DNA from 4 places in the Nocardiopsis deserti genome. Region 3 is predicted to be linked to each of the others. Evidence: predicted binding sites of a transcription regulator. Region 3 holds the regulator's gene; each other region holds the start of a gene.
The links. Region 3 encodes LexA, which represses DNA repair genes until DNA is damaged. Its sites were predicted from a motif close to TCGAACANNTGTTCGA; they were not measured.
Positions count from the first base shown of each region.

Region 1: FYW99_RS24160 (DUF6504 family protein) is a predicted target of LexA. The motif match lies at 2,325-2,340, and genes of this name have one in related genera.
Region 2: ruvC (crossover junction endodeoxyribonuclease RuvC) is a predicted target of LexA. The motif match lies at 2,488-2,503, and genes of this name have one in related genera.
Region 4: uvrA (excinuclease ABC subunit UvrA) is a predicted target of LexA. The motif match lies at 1,519-1,534, and genes of this name have one in related genera.

Region 1 covers NZ_VWVS01000018.1:53,413-57,620, forward strand. Annotated here, with positions in the region: gene FYW99_RS24150 (peptidoglycan recognition protein family protein) at 1-944, shown strand, start outside; gene FYW99_RS24155 (GNAT family N-acetyltransferase) at 1,123-1,698, shown strand; gene FYW99_RS24160 (DUF6504 family protein) at 1,967-2,257, opposite strand; gene FYW99_RS24165 (serine/threonine-protein kinase) at 2,801-4,208, shown strand, end outside.
Region 2 covers NZ_VWVS01000015.1:48,791-52,998, forward strand. Annotated here, with positions in the region: gene FYW99_RS20250 (hypothetical protein) at 1-227, opposite strand, end outside; gene FYW99_RS20255 (molecular chaperone DnaJ) at 301-1,401, opposite strand; gene FYW99_RS20260 (NUDIX hydrolase) at 1,419-2,210, opposite strand; gene ruvC (crossover junction endodeoxyribonuclease RuvC) at 2,523-3,071, shown strand; gene ruvA (Holliday junction branch migration protein RuvA) at 3,122-3,742, shown strand; gene ruvB (Holliday junction branch migration DNA helicase RuvB) at 3,760-4,208, shown strand, end outside.
Region 3 covers NZ_VWVS01000013.1:71,173-75,380, reverse strand. Annotated here, with positions in the region: gene FYW99_RS17195 (vitamin B12-dependent ribonucleotide reductase) at 1-988, opposite strand, end outside; gene nrdR (transcriptional regulator NrdR) at 1,096-1,599, opposite strand; gene lexA (transcriptional repressor LexA) at 2,252-2,971, shown strand; gene FYW99_RS17180 (alpha/beta hydrolase family protein) at 3,080-4,171, shown strand; gene FYW99_RS17175 (hypothetical protein) at 4,185-4,208, opposite strand, start outside.
Region 4 covers NZ_VWVS01000021.1:99,863-104,070, reverse strand. Annotated here, with positions in the region: gene FYW99_RS26260 (glycosyltransferase family 4 protein) at 1-104, shown strand, start outside; gene FYW99_RS26255 (TerC family protein) at 435-1,466, shown strand; gene uvrA (excinuclease ABC subunit UvrA) at 1,797-4,208, shown strand, end outside.

The sequences.
Region 1 (4,208 bases), on a different contig from region 3:
TCCGCCCCGACCTGCGCTTCGACATGGTGGCCGTCACCGGTGACCCCGGAGAGGCCCACGCGGCGGTCCGCTTCGAGACCACCGACGGCCTGGGCTCCTGGAATCCGGTGCACCTGCACACCGGGGGCCGCGACGACCGGGACCCGGTCGCGGCCGCGCTGGTGCGCGCACCCGAGGGCGCCACCGGGTACGAGGTGCGTTCGAGGGGGGAGACCGCCGCCGTGAACCTGCACGACGGAGAGGGTCTGCGTTTCGGCGGCCCCGCACAGGCGTCCCTGTCCGCGGGGGCCTCCGGCACCCTGCGCGGCCGGACCAGCGTCCCGTTCCGCACCCGCGCGGGTTGGGGCGCCGACGAGTCCTGGCGTTTCGACGACCAGGGCAACAACCTATGGGAGGCGGAGTTCCACCCCGTGCAGGCGCTGACCGTGCACCACACCGCGATGCCGACCGGGGAGGACCACGCGGCGGACGTGCGGGCGGTGTACTACCTGCACGCGGTGCAGCAGGCGTGGGGGGACATCGGCTACCACGTGCTCATCGACCCCGACGGGGTGGTCTACGAGGGCCGCCACTCGGGTGAGGACGGCGTGCCGGTCCTCTCCGGGATCCCGCGGCCGGGGCGGGCCGAGTCGGTGACCGCAGGGCACGCCTACGGGTTCAACCAGGGCAACGTGGGCGTGTGCCTGCTCGGGGACTTCACCGACGAGCTGCCCACCCGGGCGGCGCAGGACTCCCTGGTCGACGTGCTGCGCGTGCTGTGCGCGGTGACCGGCGTGGACCCGGCCGGGCAGATCGAGTACGTCAACCCGGGCACGGGCGTGGTCACGCCGGGCGACGCGATCTCCCGGCACCGCGACTGGCTGGAGACCGAGTGCCCGGGCAACGCCTTCTCCGCGGTGTTCGACAGCGCGGTCCGCCAGCGCGTCATCGCGGGCCTGGCCTAGACGGCCACGGCAGGAGCGCCCGCCGCAACCGTGGACCTCAACTCGGCCCTCGGTCGCACCGGCGGGTACTCCCAGGTCGGGACGGTGCCGCCCTCCCCTCGGGCACACGAGGAGAACCCGGATGCCCTACTCCGGGACTGCGCGTATCGTGAGCGCACTCCGACCCGAGGGGAGAGGCGTGACCACCACGCAAGACAGACCGATACTGCCGTCAGTGATCCTGGAGACCGAGCGCCTGCGGCTGCGTCCGTTCGTCGAGGGCGACATCGACGACGTGCACGCGTCCTGTACCGACGCCGAACTCCAGCGATGGCTCCCCCTCCCCCTGCCCGGGGTGCCCTACACCCGGGAGGAGGCCGAGCGGTGGTGCTGCGAGGTCGCCCCCGCCCTGCGCACCTGCGGTGAGGGCCAGCAGTGGGCCATGGTGGAGAGGAAGTCCAAGCGGCTCGTGGGCTCGGTGGGCCTGGTGCGTGTCGTATGGGCGGCGATGACCACCGAGGTCGGGTACTGGGTCTCGCCGTGGGGCCGCGGCCTCGGGTACGCGACGGAGGCCTCCGTGGCCGTCTCCCGCTGGGCGCTGGACCAGGGCTTCCAGCGGGTGGAGATCAAGGCCGCCACCGGCAACACCGGTTCGCGCCGGGTCGCGGAGCGGTCGGGGTTCAGCCTGGAGGGCGTCGAACGCAGCGCGATGCCGCTGCACGAGGGCCGCACCGACCTGGCGGTGTACAGCCTGCTCCCCACCGACCTGGGCTGACCGGCGCGCTCCTGCCCCACCGGGCGCCCGGCCGGTGCCGCACGATCCCCGGGCCGCGGTCGCGGAGCGGCCCGGGGACCAACCCCGCGCGTGTCCGGCGGCTGCCGCCCACCCGGACAGGCCCCGCCCGAGCATGCGCCGCGTGCGCGGTGTCACCGGGGGTCGGTGAAGGGGGAGACGGGCGGACACCCGGCGCGGGGTGCGCAAGGACCGCCGGGGTTCGGTGGGGGGAGCGGCGAGCGGCCCGGAAACCGCCCCCGAGCGCGCCCTACCCCCACACGCGGGAGAGCAGCCACCTGCCGGTGGCCGTGTCGTGGCGCAGTTCGTACACCCCCTGGGACCGGGCCGTGCCCGCCTCCACCCGCCAGTGCCTGCGTTCGGGCGTCTGGGACTCACGCGCCGGCGTCCAGTCCATGCGCAGCGTGACCCAGTGTTCGAGGATCCTGCGCACTCCGTACACCCTGCCGTTCCACACGAACCGGGCCGGGCGCCCGTCGTCCTCGACGACGGTCACCTCCGCCCCGTAGTACCGTCCCACGACACTTCCCCTCAGCATCATCCGCCTCCTGTCAGTCCCAGCACACGCCACCGGGACACCCACCCGTGGGGAAGACGCGGCCAGGTGTTCGAACGTGTGTTCTAACACTAGCGAAAACCGGTGCCTTCGGGGAACTGTTTCGGCACGGGAGGCATCCCCCTGGATGACCACCTGGCCGCCATACCCGTACCCGGCGCGTTCGCCGCCGACCGGTACGCGGGGCGGCTCGCTCCCGGAAACCGTGAGGTCCCCTTTCCGTGATGTCGAACAGCGGCAGACCCCTCCGTCCCAGAGGCCCCCGTGGCCCGGACGGCCGCCGCCTCCCGGGCCGCCCGGGGCGTGGCGGCACGGGCACCGCCCACCTCGCCGGGGACGCCTCGGGGAACCGCGTCGCGCCCGGAGGCGTCCACCCCGACTGACACGCCGCCCCCGAACACCCCCGCCGCGGGCCCGGTCCCCGCGTCCGCGGGACCCGAAGGACCAGCCAATCCAGAACGCGCCAGCGTGTCGGCATCGGTACGCTGTCAGCGCGAACTCCACGATTCATGTGAGGGACCCCCAACTGTGACGTCGAACGGGCACCAGAGCGGCAGACCCCTGCGTGTGGGGGACCCGCGCGAACTCGACGGCTACCGCATCGTGAGCCGTCTCGGCCGGGGCGGCATGGGCACCGTCTACCTCGCCAGGGACGCCTCCGACCGGCCCGTCGCAGTCAAACTCATCCACCCCGACCTGGCCGACGACGAGTCCTTCCGGCTGCGCTTCACCCGCGAGGTCGAGGCCGCGCGCCGCGTGGCCCGCTTCTCCACCGCGGGGGTGATCGACGCCCGTCTGGAGGGCGAGCCCCTCTTCATCGTCTCGGAGTACGTGCCGGGCCCGAACCTGGACGAGGCGGTCCGCGCGGACGGCTCGATGGCGGGCGGCACCCTGGAGGGCCTGGCCATGGGTGTGGCCGCGGCGCTCACCGCCATCCACGGGTCCGGGATCATCCACCGCGACCTCAAACCCGCGAACGTGCTGCTCTCCCCGGTCGGCCCGAAGGTCATCGACTTCGGCATCGCCCGCGCCCTGGACGACGCCGCGGACGCGGTCACCCGCTCCAGCCAGCTCATGGGCACCCCCTCGTACATGGCCCCGGAGCTGCTCCTGGGTCAGCGGGCCACCGCGGCCGCCGACATCTTCGCGTGGGGCTGCCTGGTGGCCTTCGCCGGAACCGGCACCGCCCCATTCGACGCCCCCACGGTGCCCGCCGTCCTGCACAACATCTCCTCGGCTCCGCCGCGCCTGGACGGCCTGGACGCGGACCTGTACGACCTGGTCAACGCGGCGCTGGACAAGAATCCGGCCAACCGACCCACCTCCAAGCAGCTCCTGGCCCGGCTGACCGGCCAGGAGGAACCGCAGGAGGCCGAGGTGGAGCGCACGATCAGTACCTCGTGGGCCCCGCCGAGCAGTTCCCCCGTCCAGGGGCAGCCGCCGCAGGACACCGGGGCGCGGGCAGGCGGGCCCACGCCGCACCAGGCGCCGAGCGAGCCGCAGCAGACCCCGGGCGGACCGCGGCAGGCGGGCGCACAGCACCCGGACAGCGGACCGCAGCGGGGCGCGGCGGCTCCGGAGAGCGGCCAGCCCTTCCAGGCTCCGCCCGCACACGGGCAGACCGCGCAGTACAACCCGTACGCGCAGCCCACGCAGGTCCAGCACCCGGTACAGCCGCCTTCCGCGGTCCAGCAGGCCCGTGTGGAGCAGCACGGCAACCCGGGTGTCCCGCCCTCGGGTCCCCAGCCGGGCATGGGGTACGACGGGTACCCGCCCCAGGGCCGGCCCCCGGTCCGCGGACAGCAGGTTCCCGGCTACTACGCCAACTCCGGCGGCCAACTCCCCCCGCCGCACCAGGCGCACGGCGGCTACGCGTCTCCGCCGCAGGGCCAGCCCGCCTTCACCGCCTACTCCGGTTCCGGCGGCCCGGGAAACC
Region 2 (4,208 bases), on a different contig from region 3:
GTGACGTCGAAGAGCACCGAGATGGCCAGCGACTCGGGGTGCTCGGCGGAGTCGCGGCTCTCGCGCACGCCCACCCCGTGGGGGTCGAGGCTGTCGTGGACCCGCCAGGAACCGCGCGGGGTCGAGGCGAGCACGTCGTCGGTGTAGCCGAAGCTGCTGGAGCCGACGGAGGAGTTGTAGGCCTGACGCGCGTGGTAGGCGTCGGTGGACCAGTGGCTGCTTCCCATGGGGGTTCTCCTTGGAACGGGGTGGGCGGATCGGGCCGCCGGGGGCGGGGGCGGGGGTCGAGGGGCGGGAGGGTCAGGCTTCGGCGGCCGGTGCCGGCGCCGGTTCCGGCATGGCGAAGGGGCGGAACCGGCGCGGCCCGTAGAGGCGCTCCAGCGCCTCGTCGAGCTCGCAGAGCAGGGCGAACCCGTCGCGGGGCCGCCGCTCGGGAGCGGGCAGGGTGCAGCCGCGCGCGAAGGCCCGCAGCTGCCGGGGCAGGCGGCCCGCGGTCACGTACTCCACGCACCGGGTCGCCATGTGGATGTCGGTCTGGGCCAGCGCGGGGCGGCGCGCGGCCACCTCGGGCGGGTAGAGGTCCTCGCGGCCGGGCACCATCGCCGGGACGTGCGGTGCGGTGCGCGGGGCGTGCGCCGTCACCGAGTAGCACCAGTCGACCAGGACCAGGCCGTGCTCGGCCGGGTGGATCATCACGTGCTCGGGCACGACCGCGCCGTGCACCACCCCCGCCCGTGCGGCGTTGCCGACGGCGACCAGCAGCCGCCGCCACATCCACGCCGCGTCGCGCGGGTCGACGCCGTCGGGATGGGCGCGGCGCACCTCGGCCAGGGTGTGGAAGCCGTGCAGCCGCCCCAGGACGTTGGCCCGCCGCTCCACGCCCGTGGCGGCGTCGCGGTGCTTGAAGGACTCCACCAGTTCGGGGACGAAGGCCCGGTAGCGCTCGTGGCCGTGCTCCCGGACGCGGCGCAGCGCGGTCGCCTCGGCCTCCAGCAGGTCGTTGTCGCGCGGGGCGCGGGGCAGTTTGAGCACCGCGTCGCGCCACTCCGGGGCCCGGTAGCGCACCGGGTACAGGTCGGCCACGTCGCCCCGGGCCAGCCGCTCCCGGCCGACCCGGTAGGCGTGCGCGCCGGTGGCCAGGGTGAGGTCGTCGAAGCGCAGGTCGCCCGCGGCCATCGCCCGGTACAGGTCCCACAACTCGGAGAGCCGGGCGAAGGGAGCGGTGCCGCTTCCGGGCGGCGCCGTGTCGGGGTGCAGCGCGCGGGCGAGCTCGCGGTGGCGGGCCGTGGCGGCCGGGGGCACGCCGCCGCCCCCGGGCAGCGGGCCGAACAGCTCCACGGGATCGCCCGCCAGGGCGACCTGGCGCTCGGCGTCCTCGAAGGCGGGGCCGGTGGCCGTCATCGGACTCCTCTCGGGGGTCACTGCGTGCTCCGCAGCAGGGGAGGGTGCAGCAGGGCGGCGCCGCCCGCCCGGTAGAGCCGGGCGCGCCGTCCGCCGCCCGCGCCGCCGCGTTCGGCGAGTTCCCCGGTGTCCTCCACGAACCCGGGGGCGGCGAGGATCTTGCGGTGGAAGTTGGCCGCGTGCAGGGACTGGCCCCACACGGCCTCGTACACCTCGCGCAGCGCCGTGATGGTGAAGGCGGGCGGCAGGAAGGCCGTGGCCAGCGGGGTGTACTCCAGCTTGGAGCGGGCGCGCTCGACGGCGTCGGCCAGGACGCGGCCGTGGTCGAAGGCCAGGTCGAGTCCGGCGCGGGCGCCGTCGCCGTGGCCGAGGTCGCGCCAGGGGACCCAGGCGGCCTCCTCGGTGTCCCGGCCGGTGTGCGGGTCGGGCAGGTCGGGGGCCAGCAGGACGTAGGCGACCGAGAAGACGCGCATGCGCGGGTCCCGGTCCCGGGCGCCGTAGGTGCCCAGCTGCTCCAGGTGCAGCTCGGTGGGCAGCAGGGTCTTCTCCGAGAGCACGCGCAGGGCGGCGTCGGGCAGGTCGGGGTCGGCGGGGCCCTCCGGTCCGTCCTGGGCCCGGACGAACCCGCCCGGCAGCGCCCACCAGCCGCGCTGGGGGTGCGCGGCACGCCGCGTCAACAGTACGTGCGGCGCGCCCGACCGGATGGTGAGGGCGACGACGTCGACGGTGATCGCGGCCGGGGCGAACGCGTGCGGGTCGTAGTCGGCGAGGAACCGGCTCTCGCCGTCCTCGCGCCGCGGGTCGGCCACGTGCGCCTCCAGTTGTGCTCATTTCGAGTATTTCTCGAACTGAGAGCAACTTAGCACGCGTTCGGTGTCCCGTCCATCCCTTTTCTCCGGAACGCGAAGACGGGGCGCGGGCCGGAGCCGTGTGGTCGCGCCCGGCCGGGCGACTACGCTCGCGGCAGGGCGGCCCGTGACCGTGGCCGTACTGTGGTGGGTTCCGGTCCGGATCGGCGCCTCCGGATGGGGACACGCCCGGGCGGTGGTCCGGAGGCGGAGGTCGGTACCCGCCGCTAGCATGTGTGCGAACGGACGTTCGAGAAGATGAGGGTGGGGCGCGTGCGCGTGTTGGGGATCGACCCCGGACTGACCCGGTGCGGTGTCGCCGCCGTCGACGGCGCCATCGGCCGACCGCTCACCCTGCTCGGCGCCGACGCCGTGCGCACCAGCCCCGACACCGACCTGCCCCACCGGCTCGTGGGCATCGAGCGCGGCATCGAGGAGTGGCTGGACCGCTACCAGCCCGACGCCGTCGCCGTCGAGCGCGTCTTCGCCCAGCACAACCTCAGCACCGTCATGGGCACCGCCCAGGCCAGCGGCATCGCCCTGGTCTGCGCAGCCCGCCGCGGCCTGCCCGTGGCCATGCACACCCCCAGCGAGGCCAAGGCCGCCATCACCGGCAACGGCCGCGCGGACAAGGCGCAGGTCGGCACCATGGTGGCGCGTATCCTCGGACTCGACGGGCCCCCCAAGCCCGCCGACGCGGCCGACGCCGTCGCCCTGGCCATCTGCCACATCTGGCGCGGCGGGGCCCAGGCCCGCGTCGCCCAGGCCCAGCAGGACTTCGCCCGCAAGGTGGAACTGGCCCGCCGCACCCGCGGCCGCTAGCGCCCCGCCCCCAGGAAGGAGAGGGGCACCCTCCCCGGTGCCCACACCAGATGATCGCGTTCCTCACCGGCCGGGTGGCCGCACGCGGCGCGGGCACCGCCGTCATCGACGTCGGCGGGGTCGGCATGACCGTGCAGTGCACGCCCTCCGCGCTCTCGCGCCTGCACGTGGGCGAGACCGGGACCGTGGCCACCAGCCTCGTCGTGCGCGAGGAGTCCCTGACCCTGTTCGGGTTCGCCGACGACGACGAGAAGCACCTGTTCGAGCAGCTCCAGACCGCCTCCGGGGTCGGCCCCCGCCTGGCCCTGGCCATGCTCTCGGTCCACAGCCCCTCCAGCCTGCGCCACGCCGTGTCCGCCGAGGACACCACCGCCCTCACCCGGGTACCCGGCATCGGCAGGAAGGGGGCCCAGCGCATCGTCCTGGAACTGCGCGGCAAGCTCGACGCGCCCGTGCTCACCGACGGCACCCTGCCCGGAGCCGAGGCCGCCGGGTCCGGGAACGAACCCCACGGCGCGTGGCGCGGACAGGTGGTCTCCGGCCTGGTCAACCTCGGCTGGTCGGCCAAGGACGCCGAGGCCGCCGCCTCCGCCGTGGCGACCGAGGCCGAGCACACCGACGACGTCGCCGTCCTGCTGCGCAGCGCCCTGCGCAGGCTCAGCCGCGCCTAGGAACAGGGAGAACCCCCGTGTACGACTTCCACGAGGAAGACCCCGGCGGCCCGGCCCCCGGCGGGCCCCCGCCCTACGAGCGCGACGCGGTCTCGCCCGACGCGGGCACGGACGAGCGCCAGATCGAGGGCGCCCTGCGCCCGCGCGCCCTGGACGAGTTCGTCGGCCAGGAACGCGTGCGCGAGCAGCTCTCCCTGGTGCTGCACAGCGCCAGGCGGCGCAACCGGGCGCCCGACCACATCCTGATGTCCGGGGGCCCGGGCCTGGGCAAGACCACCCTGGCCATGATCATCGCCGCCGAGATGGGGGCCCCGCTGCGCATCACCTCGGGCCCGGCCATCGAGCGCTCCGGGGACCTGGCCGCCGTGCTCTCCACCCTCCAGGAGGGCGAGGTGCTCTTCCTGGACGAGATCCACCGCATGGCCCGCCCCGCCGAGGAGATGCTCTACGTCGCGATGGAGGACTT
Region 3 (4,208 bases):
CCTTGGCCATGCGCTGGAACAGCTCCCTGGCGTCCACCGTGGCGACGACCTCTCCGGTGGTGCGCGAGGTCAGGCCGAAGTCCGAGCCGCTCTCCACGGCGCGCATGAACGCGTCGGAGACCCGCACGGAGTTGTTGGCGTTCTGGTACTGGACGCTGAACATGTCGTCGCCGCCGAGGTCGACGTCGAACCCGGCGTCGCGCAGGGCACGGATCTTGTGCTCCTCGCGGGCCTTGGTCTCGACGAAGTCCTCGATGTCGGGGTGGTCGACGTCCAGCACGACCATCTTGGCGGCCCGGCGGGTGGCGCCGCCGGACTTGATGGTCCCGGCCGAGGCGTCGGCGCCGCGCATGAAGGAGACGGGCCCGGAGGCGGTCCCGCCGGAGGAGAGCAGCTCCTTGCTGGAGCGGATGCGCGACAGGTTCACACCCGCGCCGGACCCGCCCTTGAAGATGATCCCCTCCTCCTTGTACCAGTCCAGGATCGACTCCATGGTGTCGTCCACGGAGAGGATAAAACACGCGCTGACCTGGGCTTTTGCACTCGTACCGACGTTGAACCACACCGGGGAGTTGAAGCTGAACAGCTGGTGGGCGAGGGCGTGCTTGAGCTCGTGGTCGAAGACCTCGGCGTCCTCGGCGGAGGCGAAGTAGCCGTGCTCGCGGCCGGTCTCGGTGTAGACGCCGACGACGCGGTCGATGAGCTGTTTGAGGCTCCACTCGCGCTCGGGGGTGCCGACCGCGCCGCGGAAGTACTTGCTCGCCACGATCTGGGTGGCGTTCATCGACCAGGAGGTGGGGAACTCCACTCCGCGCTGCTCGAAGTTGACCGTGCCGTCGCGCCAGTTGGTCATGACGACGTCGCGGCGCTCCCACTCCAGGGAGTCGTAGGGGTGCGTGCCCGGGGAGGTGAAGACCCGCTTCACCCTGATCCCCTTGCGGCTTCCCTTGCCCTTGCGTCCGGCCGGGCCGCTGGCGGTTTCCGTCATCGCCGGGCCTCCCCTCACTCGTGGGCACGGTCACCGACCGTGCCCGGCGTCCTCTGTACCGGGAGTGGTGTGGCCCCGCGCGCGGTCGGTGTGCGGCCGCGGGGGCGCTATCCCGTGGTGGCGCCGCTCCGGCCGTCGGCCCCGGCGCCCCTGTCGGTCTCGGCCTCGCGGTCCTGGCGCAGGCTGGCGATCTCGGCCTCGAAGTCGGAGAGGCTCTCGAAGCCGCGGTAGACGCTGGCGAAGTGCAGGTAGGCGACCTCGTCCAGGTCACGCATCGGGCCGAGGATGGCCAGGCCGATCTCGTGGGCCGGGACCTCGGCCACGCCGCGGCCGCGGATCTCCTCCTCGACCTGCTGGCCGAGCTTGGCCAGGGCGTCCTCGGAGACGGGACGGCCCTGGCAGGCCCGGCGCACCCCGGCGATGATCTTGGTCCGGCTGAAGGGCTCGGTGACCCCCGAGCGCTTGGCCACCATCAGCAGGACGGTCTCCTGGGTGGTGAACCTGCGCTCGCAGACGGGGCAGGACCGGCGGCGCCGGATGGCCGCGCCGTCGTCGGTGGACCTGCTGTCGATCACCCTGGTGTCCGGATGGCGACAGAACGGACAGTGCACCCTGGTTCACCTGCTTCTCTCACCGAACGACAACGCCTAGGTACCACTAAACCACAACTTCTGGGCAACCACTCCTGTCGCAACACCAGATGTTGTGGTCGAACCTAGACTCCTTCCTGACCCGCCGCAACCCTGGCGCGGGTGTGTTCCGACACGGGCGAGCGACCGCGCGGCGTCGCGACCCGCGGCGGCGGGGTGGGGCGGGGGGATTCGGCGCGGTCGGACTGCTCCGGGGACCCGGCACCGCGGTCAAGGATAGCGTCGCCGACCGGAGCCGCCGCGCCCCCGGCGGCGGGCACCGGAATCCCGGCGCCACCGGGATTTCGGTCGAGCCGACGCCCCAGGATAAGACCCCCGCGCCTGGCCGGAACCGCTGTCGCGGGCACGCGTTCGCACATTCCGGGGACAACAGTGCGTGAACGCGTGTACACACGTAAGTGCAGGCCGGAAATTGACCGCGAATACGCGCGGCGGCAATTTCCCCCGGCCTCGAACGCTTGTTTGATATCACCGTGTGCAACGACTAAAGTTGACCTTGATTTCACACCGGTTTCGCCATCACGTGGACCCCCAGGTCGGCACGGTCGCGGACCGGGGGTGGCCAGTCACACAAGCAGGCCCTGACCGAACCGAATGCCGAGGAGGCCCGGCCGTGCCGGAGGAGAATCCCGGAACCGCAGATACCGCCACCGTTCTCGCACCAGCGGAGAACGCGGGCGGGTCCACGCCCGAAGCCCCCAAACTCACCGCACGCCAGCAGAGCGTGCTGAACTGCATCCAGCGCTATGTCCGGGAACGGGGTTTCCCCCCGTCGATAAGGGAAATCGGGGAAGCGGTCGGCCTGTCCAGCCCGTCCAGCGTGGCGCACCAGCTCAAGGTCCTCCAGCGCAAGGGCTACCTGCACCGTGACCAGAACCGGCCGCGCGCGGTCGAGCTGCGCACGCCCGGGCGCGCCTCCGGGCGGACCCTGGTCCCCGAGGACATCGACCTCTCACGCGCCGCCGCCGTGCCGCTGGTCGGCCGGATCGCCGCCGGCGGTCCGATCCTGGCCGAGGAGTCGGTGGAGGACGTGCTCGCCCTGCCGCGTCAGCTGGTGGGTGAGGGGCGCCTGTTCATGCTCACCGTCGTCGGTGACTCGATGACCGACGCCGCCATCACCGACGGCGACATGGTGGTGGTGCGCCAGCAGCAGGACGCCAACAACGGCGACATCGTGGCGGCGCTGCTCGACGACGAGGCGACCGTCAAGGTGCTGCGCCGCGAGGAGGGCGGCCACGTGTGGCTGATGCCGCGCAACGAGGCCTACGAGCCGATCAACGGCGACGACGCCACCATCCTCGGCAAGGTGGTCGCGGTCATGCGCCGCGTCTGAAGGGCCCGCGTACCCGCGCCTCCGGTCCCTCTCCCCTCGGAGGGATCGGGGGCGCTTCCCCCTGTGGACGACGCGGGGCCGACGGGCGCGGGCCGCTAGTCTGAGGAGGTGTTCACACGTGCCTCCTCCCCCGCCGCCCGCTGGCGTACCGCGTTGGTCGGTGCGGTCAGCGCCGTCCTGTTGTCCACCGCCGCCTGCGCCCCCGCCGACGACGGGGCCGCCGAGGCACCGGGGGTCGGCGGCGTCGAACGCGAGGTGGCCTTCGAGGGCGGCGGGCACCAGGTGTCGGGCACCTTCCGGATGCCCGAGGGCGTCTCCGGCACCGTTCCGGGCGCGCTCATCATCTCCGGCAGCGGTCCCACCGACCGCGACGGCAACAGCTCCGTGCGCCCCAACGCCGGTACCAACCAGAACCTGTCCCGCGTGCTCGCCGACGTCGGGGTGGCCTCGCTGCGCTACGACAAGTACGGCAGCGGTCCGGACTTCGAGACGCCGGGTCCCGGTGAGATCGCACCTGTGGACCCCGTGATCTTCGACGAGCAGGTCGCGGCCGCCTACGAGGAGCTCGTCGCCCAGCCCGAGGTGGACCCCGAGCGGGTGGTCGTCGTCGGGCACAGCGAGGGCGCCCTGTACGCGCTGCGCGCCCACGAGCTCATCGGTGCGGAGCACCCCTCCCCCGCGCTCGTGCTCGCCGCGCCTCCCGGTACGCGCTACCTCGACCTGGTCGACCGCCAGCTCACCGAGCAGATGCGTACCGTCGAGGCCTCGGGCCAGGTGGAGGAGAGGCAGGTGGTCCAGCTGCTCTCCGACGCCCGCGCCGGACGGGCCGCGATCAGGTCCGGGCGTGCGCTCAGCGACGTGGAGATGCCCAGCGGGGGCGTGTTCGGCGTCTACACCCTCGCCAACGAGGACTTCCTGGCCTACATGGACGCCTTCGACCCCGTCGAACTGGCGGAGGACCTGCCCGGGGGGACCCCGGTGCTGGTGCTGTGGGGAGAGGAGGACACGCAGGTCTCCCGGGATGACGTGGACCGGCTGATGACCGGTCTGGAGGGCGCCCGGCGGGTGGACGTCCCCGACACCGACCACGTCTTCCGCCGCTACCTGGACGAGCCCGGGGCCACGGTCCTGGACGAGCAGCGCCCCTTCGCCGAGGAGGTCGCACCCGCGCTGGAGGAGTTCCTGGGCACGGCCTGGTAGCCGCGCCGGGGCCTCACTCGGGAATGGAGTCCGGCAG
Region 4 (4,208 bases), on a different contig from region 3:
AGGACCTGCGGGCGCGCTCGCGCGAGGCGGCCAAGGCGCTGCCGAGCGAGGAGGACGCGGTGGAGGCCGCCGCGGGCGTGTACAAGGTGGTGCTGCGGCGGTGACGTGGGGCGCGGGGAAGGGATGGCCCCGGGGTTCGGTGGACCTGTCCCCGGAGTGCGCTTGATACCACCCCCGCCGGGACTTCACCTCGCGGGGGTGAAGATGTCATCCTGGACTACGGTCCGGTGTGTGCCGCCCACAGTGCGGTACCGGTATCCTGGCCTGACACGTGAGGGGAGTATCCCTGTCGCGGCGGTGTCGTCATCACGGCGGACAAAGTCGTCCTCCCGGTGCCGCCGGTTCGCAGCGCAGTGCTGCGAGCGGGAGAGACCTCCGGTGGTTCGACGTGCGTGCACACCGCTCGCGCGCACTGACCGGAGGAGAGACCGTCTGTGAACGTTCCCTTGTGGGTGTGGGCTGCCACGATCGGCGCCATGATCGCCATCCTGGTGATCGACCTCATCATCGTCGACCATCCCTGGAGCAAGACGAAGGGGCCCCAGGAGTTCGGCATGAAGCAGGCCGCCTGGTGGGCGGCCTTCTACATCGGCATCGCGATCCTGTTCGGCTTCGGTGTCTGGTACTTCGGCGGAAGCGGCGCGGGCGCTGAGTACTTCGCCGGGTTCGTCACCGAGAAGAGCCTGAGCATCGACAACCTCTTCGTGTTCTACCTTCTGATGGGCTCCTTCGCGGTGCCCAAGAAGTACCAGCACGAGGTCCTGCTCGTCGGCATCGTCATCGCGCTGGTCATGCGCGGCATCTTCATCGTCCTGGGCGCGCAGGTCATCAACGCCTGGAGCGAGGTCTTCTACCTCTTCGGCGCCTTCCTCATCTACACCGGTTACAAGATCGTCCGCGACCACATGAAGGGCGACGAGGAGGAGAAGGACTTCACCCAGACCCCGGTGGTCCGCCTCCTCAAGCGCTTCTGGCCGGTGACCGACGACTACCACGGCGCCCACCTCACCGTGAAGCTCGACGGCAGGCGCCACATCACGCCGATGCTGCTGGTCATCGTCGCGATCGGCATGATCGACCTGGTCTTCGCCGTCGACTCCATCCCGGCGATCTTCGGTCTGACCCAGGACGCCTACATCGTCTTCACCGCCAACGCCTTCGCTCTGCTGGGCCTGCGTCAGCTGTACTTCCTGCTGGCCGGTCTGATGGACCGCCTGGCCTACATCAGCTGGGGCCTGTCGGCGATCATGGTCTTCATCGGCGTGAAGATGATCCTGCACGCCCTGCACGAGAACGGCGTGCACGTGCCCGAGGTCGGCATCGGCCTGTCCCTGACCGTCATCCTCGGCATCATGACCGTCACCATCGTCGGCAGCCTGGTCAAGTCCCGCGTCGACGAGCGCAAGAACCCCGAGCTCAAGACCGAGCGCGACCCCTCGGTCGACTCCCCGGCGGACCGCTCCTGAGCGGACGGCGGGCCCGCACACCCGTCGAGGACATCCCGGAAAACGGCCGGATTCGAACAGCTGTTCGTCTATAGTGGTGGCACCCTGAGCGCTCCGGCGCCGGGGTGCCATCTCGTTTTCCGAGGTGGAAGAAACCGTCGTCGGTGGTCGTTAGGCTGGACGGGCGGGAGGCGAGCGCGTCCTCCCCCCTCTCCTCAGCGGCCCGCCTCCGGGGCCCGGGCGGTCTCCGGGAGGCTCCCGACCGCCGCACGCGAAGTTCCACACGGGTCAGCCGACGTCACGCGACGGGGTCCGCGTCCTGTGCGCCAGAGCCGAAGGATGTCTCACTCGATGGTCGAACAACTGGTAGTCCGGGGAGCCCGGGAGCACAACCTCAAGGACGTCTCGCTGGACCTGCCGCGCGACTCCATGATCGTGTTCACCGGCCTGTCCGGTTCGGGCAAGTCATCGCTGGCCTTCGACACGATCTTCGCCGAGGGCCAGCGGCGCTACGTGGAGTCCCTGTCGGCCTACGCCCGCCAGTTCCTGGGGCAGATGGACAAGCCGGACGTGGACTTCATCGAGGGCCTGTCCCCGGCGGTGTCCATCGACCAGAAGTCCACCAGCCGCAACCCCCGCTCGACCGTCGGCACCATCACCGAGGTCTACGACTACCTGCGGCTGCTGTGGGCGCGCATCGGCGTCCCGCACTGTCCCGAGTGCCGCCGCGAGATCGCGCGCCAGACCCCGCAGCAGATCGTGGACCGCGTCCTGGAGATGGAGGAGGGCACCCGCTTCCAGGTGCTCGCCCCCGTCGTGCGCGGGCGCAAGGGCGAGTACGTCGAGCTGTTCAAGGACCTCCAGTCCAAGGGCTACACCCGCGCGGTCGTGGACGGGCAGGCCGTGCGCCTGGACGAGGCGCCCAAGCTGGGCCGCTACGACAAGCACGACATCGCCGTGGTCGTGGACCGCCTCAGCGTCAAGCCCTCCTCCCGCGGGCGCCTGACCGACTCGGTGGAGACGGCGCTCAAACTCGCCGGGGGCACCATCGTCCTGGACTTCGTGGACGTGGAGGCCGGGGACCCCGACCGCGAGAAGGTCTTCTCCGAGCACCTGTACTGCCCCTACGACGACCTGTCCTTCGAGCAGCTCGAACCGCGCTCGTTCTCCTTCAACGCCCCCTACGGTGCCTGCGCCGAGTGCTCCGGCCTGGGCACGCGTATGGAGGTCGACCCCGAGCTGCTGGTCCCCGACCCCGAGAGGACGCTGGCCGAGGGCGCCATCGGCCCCTGGTCCGGCGGGCCCAACAGCGGCTACTGGGAGCGCATCCTCAAGGCGGTGGGCGAGGCGATCGGCTTCGACCTGGACACCCCCTGGGAGCGGCTGCCGCGCCGCGCGCGCAAGGCCCTGCTGGAGGGGCACGACACCCAGGTCCACGTCAGCTACCGCAACCGGTACGGACGCAACCGCTCCTACTACACCGAGTTCGAGGGCGTCATCCCCTGGGTCAAGCGCCGCCACTCCGAGACCGAGAGCGACTACGGCCGCGAACGGCTGGAGGGGTACATGCGCACGGTGCCCTGCCCGACCTGCGAGGGCACGCGCCTCAAGCCGGTCGTGCTCGCGGTGACCGTGGGCGGCAGGTCCATCGCCGAGGTCGCCCAGATGCCGCTCAGCGACAGCGCGGCCTTCCTGGCCGCGCTCACGCTCTCCGACCGCGACGCGGTCATCGCCGCCCAGGTGCTCAAGGAGATCAACGCCCGGCTCGGCTTCCTGCTCGACGTCGGCCTGGACTACCTGAGCCTGGCGCGCTCCTCGGGCTCGCTCTCGGGCGGGGAGGCCCAGCGCATCCGCCTGGCCACCCAGATCGGCTCCGGCCTGGTGGGCGTGCTGTACGTGCTGGACGAGCCCTCCATCGGCCTGCACCAGCGCGACAACGCGCGCCTGTTGGAGACCCTCCAGCGGCTGCGCGACATCGGTAACACGCTCATCGTCGTCGAACACGACGAGGACACCATCCGCGCCGCCGACTGGGTCGTGGACATCGGCCCCGGCGCGGGCGAGCACGGCGGACACGTCGTGGTCTCGGGGATCGTGGACGAGCTGCTCACCTCCGAGGACTCGCTCACCGGCGAGTACCTGTCCGGCAAGCGCGGCATCGAGGTGCCCGTCGAGCGCCGGCCCCTCACCCGGGGACACGAGCTGGTGGTCCGGGGAGCGCGCGAGAACAACCTCCACGGGATCGACGTCGCCTTCCCGCTGGGCGTGTTCACCGCCGTCACCGGCGTGTCCGGCTCGGGCAAGTCCACCCTGGTCAACGAGATCCTCTACAAGGCGCTGGCCAAGGAGCTCAACGGGGCGCGCGACGTGCCCGGCCGCCACCTGCGGGTCAACGGCACGAACAAGGTCGACAAGGTCGTGCACGTGGACCAGAGCCCCATCGGGCGGACCCCGCGCTCCAACCCGGCCACCTACTCGGGGGTCTTCGACCACATCCGCAAGCTGTTCGCGCAGACCACCGACGCCAAGACGCGCGGCTACCAGCCGGGCCGGTTCTCCTTCAACGTCAAGGGCGGCCGCTGCGAGGCATGCTCCGGCGACGGCACGCTCAAGATCGAGATGCAGTTCCTGCCCGACGTCTACGTGCCCTGCGAGGTGTGCCACGGCGCCCGGTACAACCGGGAGACCCTCCAGGTCCGCTACAAGGGCAAGAACATCTCCGAGGTCCTCAACATGCCGATCTCGGAGGCCCTGGAGTTCTTC